DNA from 3 places in the Sediminibacillus sp. JSM 1682029 genome. Region 3 is predicted to be linked to each of the others. Evidence: riboswitches for the same ligand, from Rfam matches in the RefSeq annotation. Region 3 holds a riboswitch; each other region holds the start of a gene.
The links. Region 3 has a riboswitch for thiamine pyrophosphate ahead of thiT (energy-coupled thiamine transporter ThiT). Riboswitches for the same ligand answer to the same signal wherever they lie in the genome.

Region 1: linked by a shared signal. The riboswitch ahead of tenA (thiaminase II) and the one ahead of thiT (energy-coupled thiamine transporter ThiT) in region 3 are both predicted to bind thiamine pyrophosphate.
Region 2: linked by a shared signal. The riboswitch ahead of tenI (thiazole tautomerase TenI) and the one ahead of thiT (energy-coupled thiamine transporter ThiT) in region 3 are both predicted to bind thiamine pyrophosphate.

The regions. Positions count from the first base shown of each region.
Region 1 covers NZ_JBEWYY010000013.1:68,688-76,248, reverse strand. Annotated here, with positions in the region: gene ABVF09_RS17575 (hypothetical protein) at 1-345, shown strand, start outside; gene ABVF09_RS17570 (CynX/NimT family MFS transporter) at 479-1,675, opposite strand; gene ABVF09_RS17565 (D-alanyl-D-alanine carboxypeptidase family protein) at 1,809-2,804, opposite strand; gene lepB (signal peptidase I) at 3,030-3,581, shown strand; gene ABVF09_RS17555 (transcriptional regulator SplA domain-containing protein) at 3,961-4,218, shown strand; gene splB (spore photoproduct lyase) at 4,211-5,239, shown strand; TPP riboswitch at 5,300-5,402, shown strand; gene tenA (thiaminase II) at 5,576-6,280, shown strand; gene thiD (bifunctional hydroxymethylpyrimidine kinase/phosphomethylpyrimidine kinase) at 6,304-7,131, shown strand; gene thiM (hydroxyethylthiazole kinase) at 7,124-7,561, shown strand, end outside.
Region 2 covers NZ_JBEWYY010000008.1:144,485-152,045, reverse strand. Annotated here, with positions in the region: gene ABVF09_RS14480 (HAAS signaling domain-containing protein) at 1-355, shown strand, start outside; gene ABVF09_RS14475 (hypothetical protein) at 577-1,206, opposite strand; gene ppsA (phosphoenolpyruvate synthase) at 1,593-3,947, shown strand; TPP riboswitch at 4,288-4,390, shown strand; gene tenI (thiazole tautomerase TenI) at 4,532-5,152, shown strand; gene thiO (glycine oxidase ThiO) at 5,182-6,306, shown strand; gene thiS (sulfur carrier protein ThiS) at 6,322-6,525, shown strand; gene ABVF09_RS14450 (thiazole synthase) at 6,528-7,298, shown strand; gene ABVF09_RS14445 (thiazole biosynthesis adenylyltransferase ThiF) at 7,291-7,561, shown strand, end outside.
Region 3 covers NZ_JBEWYY010000001.1:261,689-269,249, forward strand. Annotated here, with positions in the region: gene spoVAE (stage V sporulation protein AE) at 1-211, shown strand, start outside; gene ABVF09_RS01325 (zinc-binding dehydrogenase) at 284-1,279, opposite strand; gene ABVF09_RS01330 (hypothetical protein) at 1,419-2,846, opposite strand; gene ABVF09_RS01335 (DUF1028 domain-containing protein) at 3,042-3,905, opposite strand; gene ABVF09_RS01340 (YflT domain-containing protein) at 4,093-4,452, shown strand; gene ABVF09_RS01345 (hypothetical protein) at 4,827-4,976, opposite strand; gene thiT (energy-coupled thiamine transporter ThiT) at 5,011-5,601, opposite strand; TPP riboswitch at 5,694-5,795, opposite strand; gene ABVF09_RS01355 (universal stress protein) at 5,900-6,313, opposite strand; gene ABVF09_RS01360 (cation:proton antiporter) at 6,393-7,561, opposite strand, start outside.

The sequences.
Region 1 (7,561 bases), on a different contig from region 3:
GTGATTGCGGATAAAGTGGTCGACCAGGTCGAACAGGAACTTTATCCTGGCGGAGATGTGGAGGCGGTGAAACAGTCGATCGACAATAATCCTGAGTTACAGGAATTCCTTGCAGATGCTCCGCAAATTGACCGAAGTCAATTACCTTTCACGACCAAGGAAGGGGCAGTTAAAAATCTGATCAAGAAGTTCAGTGTCGGTGAAATTCAGGAGTTAAGCGAGACGGTCAACGGTGACATGACACAAGAAGAACAAATGGCTTTGCTTGAAAATATCGAGAAAAAGCTTTCCCCGGAAGAATTGAACGCAATTAAAGTTGTTATGTATGAGGAATTGAATAAATGAAAATCGACCGTATCGGCATCGGCTGCGATACGGTCGATTTTTTGGTGTGAGAAAATGGTAAATTTAATTGCAGTGGATAATTATTGGCGGAACCGCCTCGTCCAACTTCCGCGTCAGGACGGGAAGGGTGTTCTTAAACTAACTTATTGCGCGCTGCGCCCAATCCAGCGATGACCATAAACACTGACACGGCAAGGATAGTGGAAATCGGTAAGTTCCACCTTCCTGTGGCATCGACGAGGAGCCCGATAAAGAATGGGCCCGCTGCAGCCAGCAAATAGCCAAAGGACTGAGCCATCCCGGAAAGTTCGGCTGCTTGTTTTGCGTTAACAGCCCGCATGCTTAAAAAGGCGAGTGCCAGACTGATGCTGGCACCGAGAGCGAAACCGATAAAGGTAATCCAAACAATCAGCAGCCAAAAAGATCCACCGGCCAATAGACCGCCATAACCTAAGACGGCAAAGAAGCCGATCAGCAGAATGATTCCCTGCTGGTTTTTGAACTTATCTGCTAAAATCGGAGCAACAAATGTAGCGGGAAGGCTGATAAACTGCATATATGACAACAGCCAGCCGGCAGTTCCGATCGTCAATCCATAATTATGGAGGATTTCAGGCAGCCAGGAGATGGTCACATAAAAGAGAAACGATTGCATGCCCATGAACAAGGTCACCTGCCATGCGAGCGGTGATTTTGTCAGGTGTGCTGCCGATGGTTCGAAATATTGTTGTTCCGGCTGCTCGTTTTTTTGTGTATGTAAATAAATCGACCAAACCCCGATACCGATGAAAGCCAGGACCACCCAACTGACAAGTGAAAGCTGCCATCCCAGTTGCAAGCTGTCAGCCAACGGTATGCTTAGACCGGAAGCAAGCGCTGCAAAGGAGGCCATACAAGTGGAGTAGACACTCGTCATAAGGCCCACTTTTTCCGGGAATTTTTCTTTGATCAACCCGGGCAACAGTACATTACAAACCGCAATTCCCAGCCCTACCAAACTGGTTCCGATATAAAGGGTAGGCGTGTAGGCAATCGACCGGCTTATGATTCCGATGATCAACAAAAGAAGTCCTAGTCGCAAAGCGCGGCCGCTGCCGATACGATTGCTAAGCCGGGGAGCGATTGGGGACATTGCCGCAAAAGCTAGAAGCGGCAAGCTGGTGATCATCCCGGCTCCCCAGTTGGCCAGGCCGATATCATCGCGGATCCTTCCGAGCAATGGTCCGACAGAAGTGATTGCCGGTCTTAAGTTAAAGGCTATCAGAATAATCCCCGCAATGAGCAGGAAACGACCCGCAGGTTTTGCCGCATATCTGGATTTTGTATTCATATGTAAAATCGATCTCCTTCTAAAATCAGGCCATTTTTCATGGCGGATGTTTTCTTTTGAATGTTGGAACATATGTATAAAAGTATAGAAGAAGTAAGGTCGTTCATCAAAGAAAAATGATTTGCCCGCCGAATTACTGATCCGTCGTCGGGATGGCTTCATAAAGTTTTTTTGTTTCCAAGAAGCGGGCATTTTCGCTGTCTGTTCCCATGATAACGGATAGGTACCGGGAATTGCCGCGTTTTATCGTTCCGGTAAAACAATACCCTGCGGCATCTGTATAACCCGTTTTCAACCCATCGACGCCTGGGTAGCTGATTTTTTCCGTATCCATTTCAGGAAGCATGACATTGGTGTTATAATAAGTAGTACTATCATGGCTGCCGTGTGAAACCGTATCATCGGCTAGCGAAGATATTTCCAGGATTTCCGGGTGCTTGTTCAGAAGCGCCAAACCTAACGTGGCTACATCTTTTACAGACATAGCATTATCGGTATGCTCCAGATTTTCGTAGCGATAGGCACCTAAATCTTGATTGTTCAGTCCCGTACTATTGACGAAAACAGAGTTATCCATTCCGAATGTTTTGGCTGTATCATTCATGCTGCTGACAAATTCTCGCTCGCTGCCAGCTACAGCTTCAGCAAGCGCGATAGCAGCTCCGTTGGCGGAGTGAATGGCTGTTGCGTGGAAAAGTTCTTCCACGGAATAGGTAAGGTCTTTTCTTAGTAAAATCGAAGAGTAGCCAGGAGTATTAGAAATCGTGTAAGCATAATCACTGATGGAAATTTGTTGATCCCAGGTTAGTTGTTCCTGGTCGATTGCTTCCAGGACGAGGTATTCGGTCATCATTTTTGACATGCTTGCTACAGGGAGCGATTGATTGATTTGTTTTTCGTATAATATTTGGCGGGTATCTGCATTGACCAATATGGCAGCCTTTGCATGAAGTTGAAGGTCCGGAAAAAGGACTTCCTCTTCCACATGGAAAGAGGAGCCCTGGTGTACGACCTTTGTCGACTTTTCTTTCTCTTGTTCATCGGGGCTTTCGCCGTAGATCGAGATTGCGATAAAGCTGGCAATCAGCAGAAGAAAAACAAAAATGAGTGTGTACGTAAATGCTTTCATTTAAATTACCTCCATGAATAAAGACGACACAAAAAGCGAATAGTCTACAAAAAATATACTGAAAGTTTTTGACCTGGCGATATAAAATGGTGACAAGAACGAACTGCAGTTTTTCCACTCGTGCTTGATTACATTAGTTAAGGTGCTTTGCCTAGTTAAGATAAAAGGAAGAGCGTCGCATAATATCCCGCGATTTGCTTCCTGCAAAAAAGGTTGGGGAGATAAATGAATAACAGTAGCTTGAAACATGAAGTGCTATCCTGGCTGAAAACTATTTTGGTGGCACTAACAGTTGTCATCGTATGCCGTCATTTTTTGATTACGCCATCGATTGTGGAAGGTGAGTCGATGATGCCGACTTTGCATGATGGTGATCGTATCATCCTCAGCAAAATAGGAAAAGTTGAACGGTTCGATGAAATTGCCTTTCAGGCACCCGACTCTGACGATGCTTATGTAAAACGGGTCATCGGCCTGCCGGGCGACAAAGTCGAAATGAAGGAAGATGTCCTTTATATCAATGACAAGCAAGTGGATGAACCGTACTTGGAAGAATACAAAAAAAGTTTATCGCAAAGCCAGTATCTCACAAACGATTTTACACTGAAAGAGATTGCCGGCAAAAGCACTGTACCGGAAGGCTGCCTTTTCGTTCTGGGAGACAATCGACTGGTCAGCAAAGATAGCAGATACTTTGGATTCATCAAAGATGAAAGCGTCATCGGCGATGTCAAATTGAGGATATGGCCATTAGAAGCCATCGGCATACCCGAATAAAAAAGGGGGCGGTTCCAAAAGTCTTTCACCGACTTATGGAACCACCCCCTTTCTAATGGACACTTCCGAAGGGAATTTGGCCGAAACAGGAGAATGGGGGTCAGTCCCCACAAAGGGACAATACGAGATAGATTTGTAAAGATAGTGAAAATGGGGCCAGTCCCCGAAAGGCGGATTCGTCAACATATAGTAAGTTTATACGTCATTTCGAGTGTATATGGTGGTTCACGGGCGGCCGCGTGTATAGATGGGGTCTGTCCCCGAAGCCCGGTCCTGGAACATGTCGGTGGGATTTCTGGGGTTGATGGGGACTGACCCCGTTTATTTTTTGGGGGGATTGGGATAATAAGGTTATCTTGATGGAGAGTTGGGTGAGATGATGGAATATAATCAGGGTTATATGCCTGGTGAGGTGGTCTATGTGATCATCCGGAATCCGCATGTGCAAGGGGTGGCCAATGTGCAGGAGGCTGCCGTCGTGGCTGATCCGGAAAATGGAAATGAACTGGCGTTGTTTTTGTATGATACATACTATCCCTTGACGGAAGAAGTGGCGGTGTACCGCTCGGAACAGGAAGCAGAACATGCATACCAGGCTGCGTTTGGTACCGAGGATTCGGAGGGGTTGCATGGTTAAACCTTTTGTCCCGCAGTTGGTATATGTGGAACCGAAGGCCATGGAGTATCCCCTTGGCCGCGAACTTGTCGATAAATTTAACGGGATGGGGATCGAAATCCGGGAAACGACCTCCCATAATCAGGTCCGCAATTTGCCGGGTGAAAACGATTTTCAGAAGTACCGCAATGCAAAATCCACCCTCGTTGTAGGGATAAGAAAGACACTGAAATTTGATACCTCCAAGCCTTCTGCTGAATATGCGATTCCGTTCGCGACGGGGTGCATGGGGCACTGCCATTATTGTTACTTGCAAACGACGATGGGCAGCAAGCCGTACATCCGGACTTATGTCAACACCGAGGAAATTTTTGACGCAGCGGAAAAATACATGCGTGACAGGGCGCCTGAATTTACGCGATTCGAGGCTTCCTGTACTTCGGATATCGTCGGGATTGATCACCTGACCCACACGTTGAAACGGGCAATCGAGTATTTTGGAAAATCGACTTACGGGAAACTTCGCTTTGTGACCAAGTTTGCCCATGTCGATCACCTTCTGGATGCCGAACATAACGGCAGGACCAGGTTCCGATTCAGTATCAATGATGATTATGTAATCAAGTACTTTGAACCGGGGACCTCAAGACTTGCCGAGCGGATCGGAGCAGCGGTCAAAGTGGCAGAGGCCGGTTATCCGCTCGGTTTTATCGTTGCGCCGATTTACTTGCATGAAGGCTGGCAGGAAGGCTATCCGGAAATGCTGGAAAGGCTGGCAGATGCACTTCCATCTTCCGCAAAAAAAGATCTGACATTCGAACTGATCCAGCATCGGTTTACGCAGCCCGCTAAACGGGTCATTGAAAAAAATTATCCGATGACCAAACTGGAGTTGGACGAATCAAAGCGAAAATGGAAATGGGGCAGGTATGGTATTGGCAAGTACGTCTATAAGGACGAGGAACAGGAAGAAATGAAAGATGTATTGAAGTCGACCATCCACAAGCTTTTTCCAAAGGCAACAATCGAATATTTCACATGATCGTGGCTTGTTTGACATTATGGTCCATTCATGTTTTAGTGAAAGTAGTTAAATATTTTGGAAGTCCACTAGGGGCGCCTGTAAGGCTGAGATAAGGAATAACCTTGGTCCCTTAGAACCTGAACTGGTTAGTACCAGCGTAGGAAAGTGGAGACGGGATACGTATATCTATGGATAAACCTTACCAAGATTGTATAAACCGCTCCAGTTTTCTGGAGCGGTTTTTTTGCGTTCCGGGAACTGTGCGGCTGACTGCACACTATTTCTCCGATATGGACTCCCCTCCATTTCCCAGAGGTTCCGGACTTCCTCCAAAAAAAGGGAGGAGTTTTTACCATGACATTTTCCGAACAGTTGAGAAAACAGGCAGATGAAGTTTTCAAAGGAATCCTGCAGCATCCTTTTATAAGGGGAATAGCCGCAGGAACTGTACCAAAGCAGGCTTTGATTCACTATGTAAAAGCAGATTATGAATATTTGTCTGCATTCAACCGAATATACGGCCTGGCGATTTCGAAGTGTGAGGACAGGTCCGACATGGTTTTTTTCCAGGAACAAATCGGGTTCGTCCTCAACAGTGAAATTCATCCGCATGAGAATTTTTGCAGGGTGGCAGGGGTGAACTATGAAGAACTGCAAGGAAGCCCGCTTCCGCCCACAGCAGATCACTATGTCGCCCACATGAGCAAAGCCGCCTACAGCGGAACGATGGGTGAAACCCTGGCAGCATTGCTTCCATGTCCATGGACTTATCTGGAAATCGGTTTGGCATTGAAGGAAGAAAAACAGCCTGACAATTCCCATCCGTTTTATGAATGGATTTCTTTTTATGCAGACGGAGAAATTGCAGAAGTCACTCATGAATTATGCAGGAAAATCGACCGCTGGGCAGCCAATGCCAGTGAACGGGAGAAACAAAAAGCGGCCCAGGCCTTTTTGAAAAGCTGCCTGTTGGAATACAACTTTTGGGAAATGGCCTATACACAGGAAGCATGGCCATTCTCTGTGCTTACCAATCAACAGATCCAGCCGTTGCATTAAAACTGAAAAAAGGGGGGAACCGCATGATTGCAAGTGCTTTGACCATTGCCGGAACAGATCCAACTGGAGGAGCCGGCATACAGGCAGATTTGAAAAGTTTCCAGGAAAGAGAAGTATACGGGATGAGTGTGGTCACCTCTGTAGTGGCCCAAAACACCATGGGAGTCAAGGATGTCCAGCATTTGTCAGTCGATTTTATCGAAAAACAGCTGGATGCCGTATTTGAGGATATCACTCCCGATGCGGTAAAAACGGGAATGATTGCTACGAGCGATATGATGGAACTGATAGCAGATAAATTGATAAAACGACAGTCTCCATATGTAATCGACCCGGTCATGGTGGCCAAGAGCGGTCACGCTCTGATGGAAGAGAAATCAAGACAGACGGTCAGGGATAAATTGATTCCTTTGGCTACTATTGCGACGCCGAACATTCCGGAAGCGGAAATGCTGGTCGAGTTTCCGATAAGAAATCTTTCAGATGCCAAGCGGGCAGCCAAGCTGATTGTGGAAGAGCTTGGAGCCGGAGCTGCAGTTGTGAAAGGTGGACATTTATCGGGAGAAGCTATTGATGTTTTATATGACAAACAGGAATATCATTTGTTTCAGTCGCCAAGGGTGGATACCAAGCATACCCATGGAACGGGCTGTACATTTTCTGCGGTCATCGCATCCGAGCTGGCAAAAGGAAGAGAAATATACGAAGCGGTTTCGACAGGCAAGGAATTCATCACCGCAGCGATTCATCATACCTTGGGAATCGGCAAGGGTAACGGTCCGACCAACCATTGGGGTTACCGGATACACGGGCTTCCCGGCCTGAAGGAAGGAGTGGAGTCCAATGAATGAGAATACCAGTTTACTAACGAACGTGAGAGATAAGCAACCGTTGATCCACAATATCACCAACCAAGTCGTCACCAATTTCACGGCAAATGGGCTGCTGGCCATGGGGGCTTCCCCCGTCATGGCCAATGCGGAAGAAGAAGCCGCTGACATGGCAGTAATAGCCGACGCGCTAGTATTGAATATCGGCACGCTGACTGCATCGCAGGTAAATGCGATGATCAAGGCAGGACAGGCAGCAAATCAAAAGGGGATTCCAGTCGTGTTTGATCCAGTAGGAGTCGGAGCAACCTCCTATCGTAACATGATTGCCTTGAGAATCCTGGAAGAAATCGATGTATCATTGATTCGTGCCAATGCAGGGGAAATTGCTTTTCTGGCCGGGGCAGATGCAGAAATGAAAGGTGTTGACTCAGCTTTTCAAGGTGATGCC
Region 2 (7,561 bases), on a different contig from region 3:
GGCGTTTAATCAGGAAGTACTATTATCATTCTGGCCGATAGTCCTTTTGCTACTTGGAGCAGAAATTGCCTTAGCTATCTATAAATTAATCAAAAGGAAATGGTCAAGAAACATGGCTGCGTTTTTTATGATTTATAAAATAGTCTCGGTTGCTGCATTTGTGGTTATTTTAACGCAACCGAAGCTTTTCGCCGCAGATTTCCTCACGATGTTAAGTACCTGGTTTGGCGCTGCTCCTGCTATTATGAAGGATTACATGGTGTGGGGAACGTTAACGTTAATGGTGGTTTTTGGAGCTATCGCGATTTACGAGGCTTTTAAGAAAGCTAATATGAATAACAGATCCGTGCTGTGAGAGAGCAGTTATAAATGGCTGCGGATTTTTCGGCTCATGCAGTAACAGATAAAGTAGAATCCCCAGATGTGCATGAGTCTTCCTCTTGTTTTTTTCCGTGTTACACCCCATAAGTCGGTTTTTCTCGTATCTTAAAGAAATATCAGCTACTGTCCCAATAATTCCTCGAGGAGTAGCGGATTTAGCAATCCGCCACCTTTTGCCAACGAAAGAGGCCGGGTTCAGTCCATCAATTCATTCAAGAAATCGGGGTTGGCAGTGATATCGACGACTTCCTCGCTAGAAAGATCTACTGCATATCGTCCGTTGGTAGAAGAATGCCCCGACACTAAGGTGGAATATCTTACGATGATGTATCCCTTTATCTCCCCATCATATAGAAGAAAGTCGTTTTCACTTTCTGTCCATTCATTTCTGTCCTGCAAAAAGTCGGTGACGATAGAAATCGCCTTTTCTTGATCCTTTTCATCGGTGTCTGTTTGAATTTGGTTGTTCTCGTTGTCGTTTTGAGTGTCAGTGTCTTCTACTTCCATTTGTGCGTCTCTTTCATCCAACTCGGTTTCTTTCCCGGAATTTTCTTTTTCCCCCTCCTGTTGCGCACCACTTTGCTCGGAACTATCACTATCGGTAGACATATTGCTATCGTTTTGAGTGTTTTCTGAAGAAGTGTCTTCTGCCTCTTCCTGAGTGGATGGCTTTTCATCTCCGTTAGAGTCTGTACCAGAAACGGATTGATCCTCTGATGTGTTTGTATCTACTTCTTTACTTTTATCCTCTGCACAGCCAACCAGCAAAAGAACGAGCGAAAGCAAGGCGACAGTGCAGTAAAGCAGCTTGATTGGTTTCTTCATTCTATCTTCCCCTCCCCTTTCCACTCCACCAAGTACGTGTTATGAAAAAAACACAATAAATTCATTATAAGCCATGTTATTCCTATATAAAAGGTGGAAATCGAAAAGCCCAAAGGTTTTCATTTTATGGAGAAGAAAAAAGTCGGACACCGGATTACAGCGCGTCTTTAAATAATGAATCCAGGTCGCCTCTCTCTCGTTTTTGTAAACCCTAGCTCAGCTGCATCTCTACAAAAATCCTCTGACTTTTGAAATAACAAATGCAACACCAGCAATATCCTATTGATTAATTGTGAAACATAATCACCAAAAAAACTTAAATTAGTATAACATAATTTAAATATTATGATATACTAATTTTAAAAACGAAGCTGGAGGAGATGTAGATGGCAGAGAAGCGGTACATTCGCTGGTTCAACGAGATCCGTAAAGGAGATATTCCCCTGGTGGGCGGGAAAGGGGCTAACTTAGGTGAACTCACCAATGGAGGAATCAGGGTGCCTCCTGGTTTTTGTGTAACCGCGGAAGCATATAGCGATTTTGTTAAGGAACGTAACCTGGATAAACAAATACTCGAAGAGATAAAACAGCTGGATATGGAGAATAACGCCCAGCTTCAGAGCGCAAGTGCTCTGATCCGGGAATTGATTCTTCAAACCGATATCTTGAAAGCGATTGAAGAAGAAATTCGTGAAGCGTACGCAACATTTCAGTCAAGCCTTCAAGTGGATGACTTGTTTGTAGCGGTTAGAAGTTCCGCAACAGCGGAGGACTTGCCTGAAGCATCCTTTGCAGGACAACAGGATACGTACTTAGAAATTAAAGGGATTTCGGAAGTGATCCGGCACGTTAAAAAGTGTTGGGCATCCCTTTGGACGGCACGTGCCATTTATTATCGCGAGAAACAGCATTTCGACCACTTCGATGTGTCTCTTTGCGCTGTGGTCCAGAAAATGGTGAACAGTAAAAAAGCCGGTGTGCTCTTTACCTCCAATCCTGTGACAGAAAACCATAACCAGATGATGATCAATGCCAGCTGGGGGCTGGGTGAATCCGTCGTTTCCGGGATGGTCTCTCCTGACGAATATATCGTTGATAAAAAGAATAATAGGGTTGTGGAAAAGCATATTGCCACGAAAAACTTCCTTGTTGTCAAAAACGAGAAAGCAGTCGGAACGTCAAAAGTCGCCGTCAAAGAATTCCTGGGGGAAGACCTGGTAACGCAACAATGCCTGACAGCAACAGAAATCAGTCGACTCTCTGCTGATGCACTGCGAATCGAAAAAATGTATCACTCTCCACAGGATATCGAGTGGGCGATCGATGGTGACACCAATGAATTATATATTTTACAGGCTCGACCGATTACCACGTTAAAAAAGGAGGAAACGGGTGTGAAGGAACAAGTGGAAATAAAACGAGTGGCGCTTTTGCGGGGGCTTGCTGCATCTCCGGGCAGGGGAAGTGGGAAGGTAAGGAAAATCAAAGATATCACCGAAATTTCGAAGGTGGAAGAAGGGGATATCCTGGTAACCATCATGACCAATCCGGACATGATGCCGGCCATGAAAAAAGCTGCAGCCGTTGTGACCAACGAAGGCGGCCGGACTTGTCACGCTGCCATTGTTTCCAGAGAGTTCGGCATTCCCTGTATTGTCGGGTCCAACAATGCAACCGAAGTATTGAAAGAAGGAATGGAAGTCACTGTGGATGCCACACGAGGTGTCGTTTATCAAGGCATATTAGAGGAAAAGGAGGAAAAAGATAAAGAAAGAAACCAGACACCATCCGTTATCGACCAAATGAATCTTCATCAGCTGGCTCCGATTACCGGGACGAAGGTTTACATGAATCTTGGTGAGCCGGATTTGATCGGAAAATACAAAGACCTGCCGTTCGATGGAATAGGACTGATGCGTACAGAATTCATTTTCACCCACCTTGTCGGCGCCCATCCTATGTATCTATTGCGAAATGGCGAAGAAAAGCAATTTATCGATAAAATGGCCGAGGGCATCACCAAGGTAGCGCAAGACGTTTACCCTAAGCCTGTTGTAGTAAGGTTGAGCGACTTCCGTTCCAACGAATTCAGAGGATTAAAAGGCGGGGAAGAAGTAGAACCGATTGAAGCCAATCCGATGATCGGGTGGAGAGGGGTTTCCCGTTATATATCTCCGGAATACGAGGAAGGTTTCAGGCTGGAATGCCGCGCCATAAAAAAAGTAAGGGAAGACTATGGACTGATAAATGTGTGGACCATGCTTCCTTTCGTCAGGACTACTTGGGAAGTAAAGAGAGTCAAAGAAATCATGGCAGAGGAAGGTCTCATACAAGATCAACAATTCAAAATTTGGATTATGGCCGAAGTGCCATCCGTCATATTCGAAGCGGAAGAATTCGCGAAAATGGTTGACGGGTTTAGTATCGGGAGTAATGATCTGACCCAGTTGGTACTTGGCTCCGATCGGGATTCGGGAATTCTGAACACCATGGGTTACTTTGATGAACGCAATCCTGCTGTGAAGAAGGCAATCAAAATGTTGATACAAGGGGCACATAAACATCATAAGAGCGTTTCTATCTGTGGGCAGGGACCCTCCTTGTATCCCGAATTTACAGAATTCCTTATCCAGGAAGGAATCGACAGTGTGAGCGTGAACCCGGATACGGTAGCCGACACAAGGAGATTGGTTGCATCCGTCGAGCAGCGGATGATTATGAACAAAATTAGAGAATTATAAATCTCTTTAGCATAGTAACCAATGAGGTGCTTCATCCGAGCTTCATTGGTTTTTTATGGATTTCATTTAATGGTGATGTGTTACCTAGTATGGCATCTCGCGGCACTTCACGCATTTACAAAGAGAGACTCAACTAAATAGACGTGATAAAATCAATCAGTCCCTTTTGTGACGCGGGAAATGGGAAACATATTCTATGTTACTGTCGTTTCTTGAATGAATAGAGGGTTATGCGACCAGTGGTGAGTGGTTTGTTGAATCCGAAAGAGCTTTTCCTGTATTTACACTTATATCCTAGTCTTGAAAAAAGAGCTATGTTATACTTAATGAAAATCACATATGTTTACACTAGGGGTGCCGTATAAGGCTGAGACAGATAGTATTCTGGACCCTTTGAACCTGATCTGGGAAATACCAGCGTAGGGAAGTGGGATTGAAACTTTTATATTATGACTGTTTATAATATATTGACTAAAAGGCCACCCCTATATCCGGGTGGCCTTTTTGCGTCCCGCGAATCGATGGAAAATATGACGAAGGAGCTGCAGTTCATTAAAGACAGCGCTAGCCAAGGGGGGAGGGTTATGGGGAATGGAGAGCTGCATATCGTTTCTACCGGAAATCAACGACCAGAAAAATTAGCCAAAATCGCAGGGGACATACATCCATACATAACCGCTATTCATATCCGTGAGAAGCATAAAACGGCTATGGAAATCTATCAACTGATTAAATTGTTACTAGACAATCAAGTTCCCATTTCTAAAATCATCGTAAATGACCGGTTAGACGTTGCCCATGTGATGAAGGTCTACGGTGTTCATTTAGCGTATCATTCTTTACCGATCGGCCCAGTGAAGGGAAATTTCCCTGAATTCCGCGTTGGTTGTTCGGTTCACTCCCTTGAAGAAGCAACGTTGGCTCAAAAGCAAGGTGCTGATTATGCATTCTTTGGCCATGTTTTTTCCACCCAGTCCAAACCAGAATCAGCACCACGAGGAGTGGAACAATTACGGTCAGTTTCATCGTCTGTCTCTATGCCGGTGATAGCGATAGGAGGAATCAAACCTGGCAATGTAAACGAGGTGATGGAAGCTGGTGCGAAAGGGGTAGCTGTGATGTCGGGTGTTTTGGAGGCGAACCAGCCTCTGGGGAAAGTGAAAGAATATGTTTCCCGACTTTCTATCTCAAACAAGTTTAGATAGGAAGTGCTAAGCGGAAAGGAGGACTTTTAATGCCTGATAAGTACGATTGTATTGTGATTGGCGGAGGGGTCAATGGGGGGTCTGTCGCGTATAACCTGGCCAAAAGAGGGAAAAAAGTTCTTTTGCTGGAAAAGGACCGCCTGGCAAGCAAAGCTTCTGGAGCGGCTGCGGGGATGCTGGCGGCACAGGCTGAACTGGAGGAAGATGGTCCCTTGTTCCACTTGGCAAAGAAAAGCAGGTCGATGTTTCCTGCTCTTGCAAAGGAAATAAAAAAATTAACCGGAATGGATATCGAATTAGTAAACAAAGGAATGTACAAAGTGGCTTTGACAGATGAGGAAGAAAACCGTTTTAAGCATGTTATTGAACTCCAAAACCGGACAGGTGAACAAGCAAAATGGATAAGTCGGGAAGAAGTACGAAGGAGAGAGCCTGCCCTATCCTCAGCAATCCGGGGCGCGATGTATATTGAAAAAGATGGGCAGGTAGCAGCGCCGCAAATAACGCTTGGTTTTTTGAAAGCAGCTGCAGTGCTGGGGGTGGAAATAAGGGAGTTTACGGAAGTTTTCGCTTTTCTTTTTGACAACGGAAAAATAGCAGGAGTAAGGACAAGTGGAGGGAGCTTCGAGAGTGACAAGGTGATTTTGACGGGAGGGGCATGGAGTGAATCCCTGTTGCCTGATTCGGAAATTCCCTTCAACACTTATCCCGTAAAAGGAGAGTGCTTTTCCGTGGTCGCCCATCGACCATTACTGACTGGAACGATTTTTTCTCATAGCTGTTATCTGGTACCCAAAAAAGGCGGTCGCCTTCTGGTAGGGGCCACGGTCCGACCAAATACCTTTGATCAAACCGTGACAGTGGGTGGGATTTCTTATCTGATGGAGCAGGCGAAAAAACTAGTTCCTGAAATCATACATGCAGAATGGGAAAAAGCCTGGGCTGGTATTCGGCCGCAAACTTCAGATGGTCTTCCTTATTTAGGGGAGCATCCAGCGTACGAAGGGTTGTATGTGGCAACAGGGCATTTCCGGAACGGCATTTTGCTTTCTCCTATTACTGGCGAACTGATCGCTGGATTAGTAGATCGAGAACCGCTGTCAGCGGACTTACGTGCCTTCCGGATAGATCGCCACCTTGAGAAAACGCTTTAACGAGGAGGAATAGGGATGGAGTTAGTTATCAACGGCGATATGGTAGAAGTTCCGGATACCATTGCCACTGTTTCATCATTATTAGAGTACTTCGGAATTGGGGATAAGGTTGTGATTGTGGAACTGAATCAGAACATATTAGAAAAGCATGCACATGCAGATACGAGGCTCTCAGACCGGGACAAAATCGAAATTGTAAACTTTGTAGGAGGCGGATGATGATGCTCAAAATAGGTGATTACGAATTTTCTTCAAGACTTTTGCTAGGGACAGGTAAATACCCGGACTTTGATGTGCAAAAGAAAGCAATAGAAGTTTCAGACACAGATATCCTGACTTTTTCCGTCCGCAGAATGAATATTTTTGATGCTGGTCAGCCCGATTTTCTTGAAAAAATCGATGTGGAAAATTATACGCTGCTCCCGAATACCGCAGGGGCCAAGACAGCGGAGGAGGCCGTCCGTACGGCGAAACTGGCAAAGGCTTCTGGATTATGTGACATGATTAAAGTAGAAGTGATAGGGGATCAAAAAACACTCCTGCCGGATCCGATAGAGACGCTAAAAGCAGCGGAAATGTTGTTGGAAGAAGGCTTTATTGTACTTCCGTATACGTCGGATGATGTTCTGTTAGCGAAACGGTTAGAGGAATTAGGCTGTCATGCGATTATGCCTGGGGCATCTCCGATCGGGTCCGGGCAAGGTATTGTCAATCCATTGAATCTCCGGTTTATCATCGAACAATCGAATGTACCTGTCATCGTGGATGCTGGCATTGGGACACCTTCAGATGCTGCGATTGCAATGGAGATGGGAGCGGATGGAGTACTGTTGAATACTGCTGTTTCTGGTGCCGGCGATCCTGTGAAAATGGCAGAGGCAATGAAAATGGCGATTGAAGCTGGAAGATTGGGGTATGAAGCGGGACGCATTCCGAAAAAACGCTACGCAACAGCAAGCAGTCCAATGGAAGGATTGAGTGTACTTGAGTGAGCGTTATTCTCGCCAGGAATTGTTCGCACCCATCGGGAAAGAAGGACAGGATAAAATTAGCAGCAAGCATGTGTTGATAATCGGTGCAGGAGCCCTGGGTACTGGAGTCGCCGAAGCCCTTGTCCGAGCAGGAGTGGGAAAGCTGACGATTGCTGACCGGGATTACGTGGAATGGAGCAATCTCCAGAGACAGCAGTTGTATGCAGAAGAAGATGCTCAAAAACGCTTGCCAAAAGCCGTGGCAGCAGAAAAACGTCTTCAAT
Region 3 (7,561 bases):
TTACGAGCCACTTATCGACTTTGCAGGCGCCGGCGCTACAGTACCTATCACCAGTTTCGGCAATTCACTGGTCCACGGTGCCATGCAGGAGGCAGATCAGCATGGTTTGATCGGAGTGGTCACGGGGATGTTCGAAATGACCAGCTCCGGTATCACTTCCGCGATTATTTTCGGCATGATCGGTGCCATTTTATTCAAACCAAAAGGTTGAGCGGCTGTCATTGAGAATTTATCATAAAAAAGCCCCATTCCTTGGAAATTCCCAGGAACGGGGCTCGTTTGTTCAGGAGATGTTTCCTCCTTCAATGCTAAGCGCTACTTTGCCGAACTGCTTTGCTTCCAGCAAATAATTGAATGCTGCACTTGTTTCCTCCAAAGCGAAGATTTTTCCTACTACCGGACGAATCTTGTGTTCTTCCATGAATTGCAGCATAGCACGCAACTCTTCTCTGCTTCCCATTGTGGAGCCGAACAATTGGTATTGACCGTAAAAAAACTTGCGTATGTTGATCGTGATTTCGTCTTCGGTCGTAGCTCCAAAACTGACCAGCCTTCCACCTTTTTTCAAAATATCCAATGACCGGTTGAAAGTAGCTCTTCCGACACTGTCAATCACCAGGTCAATTTGTTCTTCTGCTAAAACTTCTTGCCAGTCACTGTTAGTGTCGATAGCCTTGTCAGCACCTAGTTCGCGAGCTTTTTCCCGCTTTTTTTCGCTTCTGGAAGAGACAATGACACGAGCACCCATGGCTTTCGCGAATTGGATTAAAAAGGTTGCAACTCCGCTACCGGCACCGGGAATGAACAAGGTTTGACCTGGCTGGATGTTTCCTTTGGTCACCAAGGCCCGGTAACCTGTCAAACCTGACAAAGCGAGTACTCCCGCTTCCTCCCATGTCAGGAAAGCGGGCTTTTTTTCAACATGGTCAGCTGCTATCACAATATATTCAGCAAATGTCCCATCATCAGGCATCCCTAAGATTTCAAAACCTGCAGGAGGGGCATCGCTATTATGATACCACCCTAACCCCGGATTGAGGATCACCTCGTCCCCTTCCTCGAAAGCGGTGACACCTGCACCGGTTTCGACAATTGTCCCGGCACCATCCGAACCCAGCACTAAAGGCTCAGGCTGGCTGCCTCTTCTCTTTGGAATATTCAGGTCCCGATGATTCAAACCAGCCACTTTCAGCTTGATTTTAACCATCCCTTTTCCGGTTACAGGTTCCTTTATTTCTCTAAAAGCAATCGTGTCGCCTTGATGGACAAAAGCTTTCATCCAACCATCCTTTCCCTCAAAGATTATGTACAGTTTTTTTCTTATGGTATCACATCCCCCTCCACTTCAGGAAACATTTCGTTCACTAGTGAACAGAGGGACTGTCCCCCTCCATCCGGACTGCCCCTCTGATAAAATGTCAAAATATAAATAGCGAAAGCAATGTGGATATAAATAAGCCTGCCATTACAGGCAAAAAGTTTTTACGTACCAGTTCCATGACAGGCACTCCGCAAAATCCGGCTATGGCCACCAATGAAGACCAGGCGATGATTGTTCCTCCCCCAGTCCAGATCGATCCCATTTGACCGATCGCTGCAAGGACAGATGGATCAACTGTTCCATCCGCCAAAGCACCAGACAACGCCCCTGTCAATGGCAATCCTGAAAATCCAGATCCATCCAGTCCTGTAATGATTCCGATGAGCAAAATGCTGAACGCTGCCAATATCGAGCTTTCTGGCAGATATGCTTGAAAAGACTGGACTAAATCAAACAGCAGCCCAGGCGCTTTATCTGTCTCGACGGAAAGTATGGCACTGGCAAAATCGGCACTTCCGAGAAAGAAAAAACCCGCAATCGGAATAACAGGCCCCATTGCTTTGAATGCAAAAACAAATCCATTGGTAATATGTTCACTAATGTAATCGAGGGCACGGTGCTTGCCAAATGCCACGGTCGACAAGAGCAACAATACCACAGCGACTCCACCGATAAAGGCAGCACCGTCTCCTCCCTCGAATCCTCCCATTCTTCCGGAATTCAGCTTTGTCGATACCATATATATCATGACAGCCAACATGGACAATGGAACAATTACAGCAAAAAATTTCCCCACCAACGGGACATTCTGTTTCCCCTCTATCGATTGATCTTGTTCTTCCACCCCTCTCATCATGCTCAGTTCCTTCTCATTTCTGGGATCATCCTGCGAACGAATGTGCCGGCGGTTGACAAAATAAGCAATAGATATAGCGATCAGCCCGGTTATCAAAGATAAAATAAGCCCTTTCTCCAATACGTCTGCTGTTTCCACACCAGCAGATGCGGCAGATAATCCTGGCGCGACTTGAATCACATAATCGGAAGACAACGCCATTCCTTGCCCGGCAAGAGCCACAGCCACTGCTGCCACTGCTGCAGGAAGTCCGGCACGGATGGCTGCCGGAACGAGGAGTGCGCAAATAAGCGGAACAGCCGGAGTGGGCCAAAAGAATAATGAAATAACGTAAGTCACACCGACTAATACAAAATAAGCTAAATGTCCGTTGACCATCACCCGTTGAATCGGCTGAATCATCCGTCTGTCGGCATCCAAGTCTTTTAATGATTGAAGCAGCGCGACCATAAAAGTGATAATCAAAAAGATATTGAACAATTCTTTAGCCGCTACAAGGTTGGCGTTGAAAATAGCAGTAAACCCACCGATAAGACTCCCTTTATAAACCCAGGCAACTAGAAAGGTACCCAGCAGTGTCGGCAGTACCACGCCCTTCCGAAAAATCATGGTAAGGATGATTAAAAATGTAAAAAAACCGTACAACCAATGGGAAAAAGTCAACTCCATAGCAAGGAACCCCCTTCAACTGGTACTGCTTGTGTGAGTGCTATAGCCTATGCAACGGGAGTACACAGAGTTCCGTTCCTCGAAAAGCATTCTTGGAGGATTCCTTGGACTTCTTCTTGAAACAAGGAAAAACACAAAACCGCCCCTATAAAAAACGCCTTAGCCCAACCTGGCTAAGACGACTAAAGATTAAAGCTACTGCTTATTTAAAAACTCCAATACTTCTTTATCTATCTTCCCTGTTTCTAATTCCCTTTCCTCGAAATTCTCGGTATGGAGGTACTCCGTCAAGCGCTTCTGAAGTTCTTCATCGGAGACTCCTTCGCTCCTTATATAACCCTTGCCTATTAAGCCAGAAATCACCTGCTGCTTTACAGTTCCCTCAAGCGGAAGGATATTGTCCGGTTTGGTCTCTCCAAAATAAAGCTGTTGGAGCTGATAAAGACGCGCGATTTCCTCAATCGGCTCCGGATGGTCGTCAACCCGTAAATCGACAAGCCTGTCATTCAAACCGCCATACCCACCTTTTTCTTTTACAACATACAGTGCCGCCGACTGTTTTCCTCTGCTGTCTCCACCAGCTTCTTGTGCCGCTTGCAGACATGCCAGCAAACGTTCAGCCAGATTCCCCTCCGTTTGTTCGAAGGTTCTCGCCATTTGGGCAACAGTTGCCTCATTTACAAGGATGTTCCCCTGGGCTGCGAAGTTTCGGCCATGGATTCCACCTGCCCAATCATAACATTGCTTCCCAGTGAAAGTAGCGCTGTTTCCCTTTGCGTCCACTATTCCGACCTGACGTTCTTCCCTCTGCGGGTCATCTTTGATCAACTGTTCGATAACTTCTTCTGGTGCATAACCTTTTTCAAGGAGCTCAAGCCCCCGCGGGCCGTATGAAGGATTGGCAAATGCCTGGGTAGCGACTGCTCCCGCCCCTGCCCTCGCCCAGGGGACGACAGCTCCTACCGCAATAAACTTTGATTGAACAGCAATCCCGTGTTCTCCTGTATCCGGATCCACTCCGACAATCGAAAAAGTTGCTACTATTTTTTTATTTTCCATCCTCATCCTCCCCTTAATGACTTGTAATTATTTTAGAGCATCCCTCCCTTAACAACAATGTTTTTACTTGAAAATTGACTCTTTTCTGATACCGGGCAACGAATTAAGCCCCCCCATCCAAGTGTTTCGTTCTATGCAGGACGGGTATTTTACTAATGAAATGGAAAATAAAAAAGGAGGACTTTCAATGTCACCATTTATCCGCAAATATACGAATGACGAACAGTTGCAACAGGATGTAAACAAGCTAAGTCAAAAGGGCATTGATAAAGATAACGTTTATGTTCTGGCACATGACAGTGACCGTACGAAACGCGTTGCAGATAATGCTGACGCCAACACCATCGGATTGAACGAAATGAATCTAAAGAGCGCCGTAGGTAATATGTTCAATAAAAAAGGAGACGAGCTTCGTACCAAGCTGAAAGAAGTTGGTTTGTCGGATGTGGAAGCCAACAATTATGAGGAAGAGTTAGATGAAGGAAAAGTTTTGCTAGTGGTCACCAATACAGATAATGTCGAACAATTATTAACCGAAACTCTGTAAGAGGTGGAAGCAAAACTGGAATGCCAGGGTAGGCAGAATCCTAAAAAAAGCGGTCTGTATGGGAGTTCACTCCATTCAGACCGCTTTTCGCGTAATTTCAAAAGGTTTTAGTGAGGGCTGCAGGAAGGACTCGAGCGAAAATTCACTTGGTCATGTGACCTTCTTGACATAGTCAGCTATGGCCGCCCCTGCGGCAAGCATCCGCTGACAGGCAACTTGTGAAATCCCCCGACAAACGCCGAAAACAAAAAGGACGTTTTTCAGTTCCCTCCTGTTGCGGCAGCCCCTTTTTATCTTGGCTTCCTTACGGAAAAAGAAACCGCAAGTCCGAGAAGCTTTAATCATTACATCCAATCCATGTACTTAAAACATATTCATCTTTTCGTTGATGCTTCTTCCGATTCGGCTTGTTCACTACAAACAATGCAAAGCAGTTTCCCCTCATGGAGAACACCATCAAAAAAACCATCTTTACAGTAAACAGCATCATCACAACGATTACAATTGCCGATAAGTTCCTTCATTAAGAATCCCGCCTTCCTTTTACTTCCCCTATACTCATTTTCCTTGCGACCCAGACCTTGCTTCTGCCAATCTTGGCTGTTTGTAGAACAAAAAGGAAATGACAATCGAACTCAAAATAAATGCCGGAAGCATGTAAGATCCATTATATACAGCGGAATAAAGCCAAATCGGTTGTCCTTCGGGTGCGTTTTCCGAAAAGAAGAAAACTCCCGCCAACAAGTGACCCAAAAAGCGTCCAGTGCATCCCAAAAGCACTCCAAGTACAATATACACAATAAATGCTGAATTTTTTCCAGCTTTCAATGATTCTTGTACTTTTGCAGATACCACTCCTGCCGTTCCGAGAGCTGTAAATGCAAAACCGTATTCAATCAATCCCTGTAAAGGTGTAAGAATATAAGCTGTACCGGTCACGACTTGAAAAGCCCCGAACAATAGGCCGCTTAACAATCCGCCTTTTACTCCCCATCGGAAAGCAACAAGGAATACTGGTATCATGGCAAATGAGACAGAGCCGCCTTGCGGCCAGATTTTGAACGACAAGAAAGGAATAATATCAAGTACGAGCGCCATAGCAGACATAATGGCTACCTCGACCAAAAATAGTGTTTGCCTTGATTCCATAGTGCCCACCCCCTTCATTTTGGTTAACGACAACAAAAAAGCAATGCGGGGGAAGCTTCCTGATGGAAATACCCGTTGCATTGCTTCATTGCCATCAAAAAAGCCGCCATCCCTACGCTAGCATCACCTAACAGGTTCAAAGGGTCTGGACAACTACGTCCACTCTCAGCCAGTTGGCTCCCCCTGAAGGCTTCGGCACCATTTTTTTGTTAAACAAAGTATAACGAAAACTGCCCTGTACTGCAAAAATCCGGCGCGAATAGAAAGTCGTGCCAAGCGGTAGTATCAATGCTTATCGTCAAACTGGAATGACAGTCACTGGTACAGTCGACTTTTGCAGGACTTTATAAGTGATGCTTCCTAGCTTTTTCTTTGGTTTTCTAGGAGCTAGAAAAATTCCCTTTATAGCTTTCCCTTTGGCCTCTTCACATATTTCCACTGCAGGGATTCCCCAGCGCGTTTTACATACAACCTCCACCAGCCCCTTTGTCCTCTTTTCTGCCCGATCCAGGATTTTGCCGGATGTTTCCTTTTTGTAGTTTTCCAACTTCTTTATCCCGACTTTTGATTGCGCATACTGGGTATGGACTTTCGGCTGGACGTTCAACAATTGGATTCCATATCCACTTGCAAGCGCCGCTTCTACAGCATGGTCGACTGCGGATAGACATTGCTCACTGTCATCGACTGGCACCAAATAAATTTTCTGCATGGGCGTTCACCTCTATTGCAGTCTATTCAATTAAGAAAAGAAAGGCACCATCTGTCGAGAAAAAATGTTCACAAGCTGATTATTTTTCTTTTTCTTTTGTCAGTGGATAGACGCCGACACTTTGAATGACTAATGACAACAATATGGCGGCGAAAGTCAATGAAACTAGAACATTATCTTTATCCACCCCAGCTTCTAATCCCAGCAATAGGGCGACCGACATCGTCCCTTTTATCCCGGACCAAGTAATCAAACCAACGTCCCCTGCACTGAATTTTTTTCTCCAGGCAGGAACGACGCTCGTAAAACCAGCCAGTACAAGGAAACGGACAACAAGCGATAAAACAAAAATGATAAAAGCAAGGATCCAGCCTGGAAATGCAAGATAATCTGCCGCATCAATGCCAATAAGCAAGAAAATGAGCGCTAACACAGACGGCTCAACAATGGTCCAAAATCCGTCAAGTGATTCATGGAAATAGTCTTCTTTTTCCGTTTTACCGAATTCCCAGGAGAGCATGATCCCAGCAGTGACAGTTGCCAAGACACCAGAAACCCCGATTTTTTCTGCAATATGGAAGCTGCCGTACGCGACGATAATACTGAGCATAACCTGGTATTGTTTATGATGTGTATAATGGACGGCCCTGCTGAGAAGCCAGCCAAAAATGATCCCCAGGATGATTCCGCCTGCAGACACGAGTAAAAATTCACCTAAGAAGGAACCGATCGAGAACGATTCTCCACTTTTATACATGGTCAAAAGTACCGAGTAGACAACGATGCTTGTTCCATCGTTAACCATCGATTCACCTTCTACAATATCGGCAATTTTTTCATTTCCCGTTGATTGCTTCAATATGGAAACGACCGAGACAGGATCAGTCGGTGTCAGGATTGCCGCAATTAAAAGCGCTCCTAACAGGGAAATTTGAAGGAAAGGTCCACTGATAAAATAGATGGCGACTCCCAGAAGTCCAGCAGTCGCCATTAGGCCTACAGTAGTAAGCGAAGCAATGATCCATTTATTTTTCTTTAACGAATCAAGCGAAAACTGGTATGCGGAAGTGAACAACAAGGCTGGTAAAAAAACGTTGAAAATAATCTCTTTCGTTATTTTGAGAGAATCGAAGTAAGAAATAAACGATAGCACGATTCCTAAAAGTACCAACACCATCGGCACCGGAAAATACTTCTGTTTTTTGTCGATGGAAAAAACGATATAACCTATAAATAATAGCAAAACGA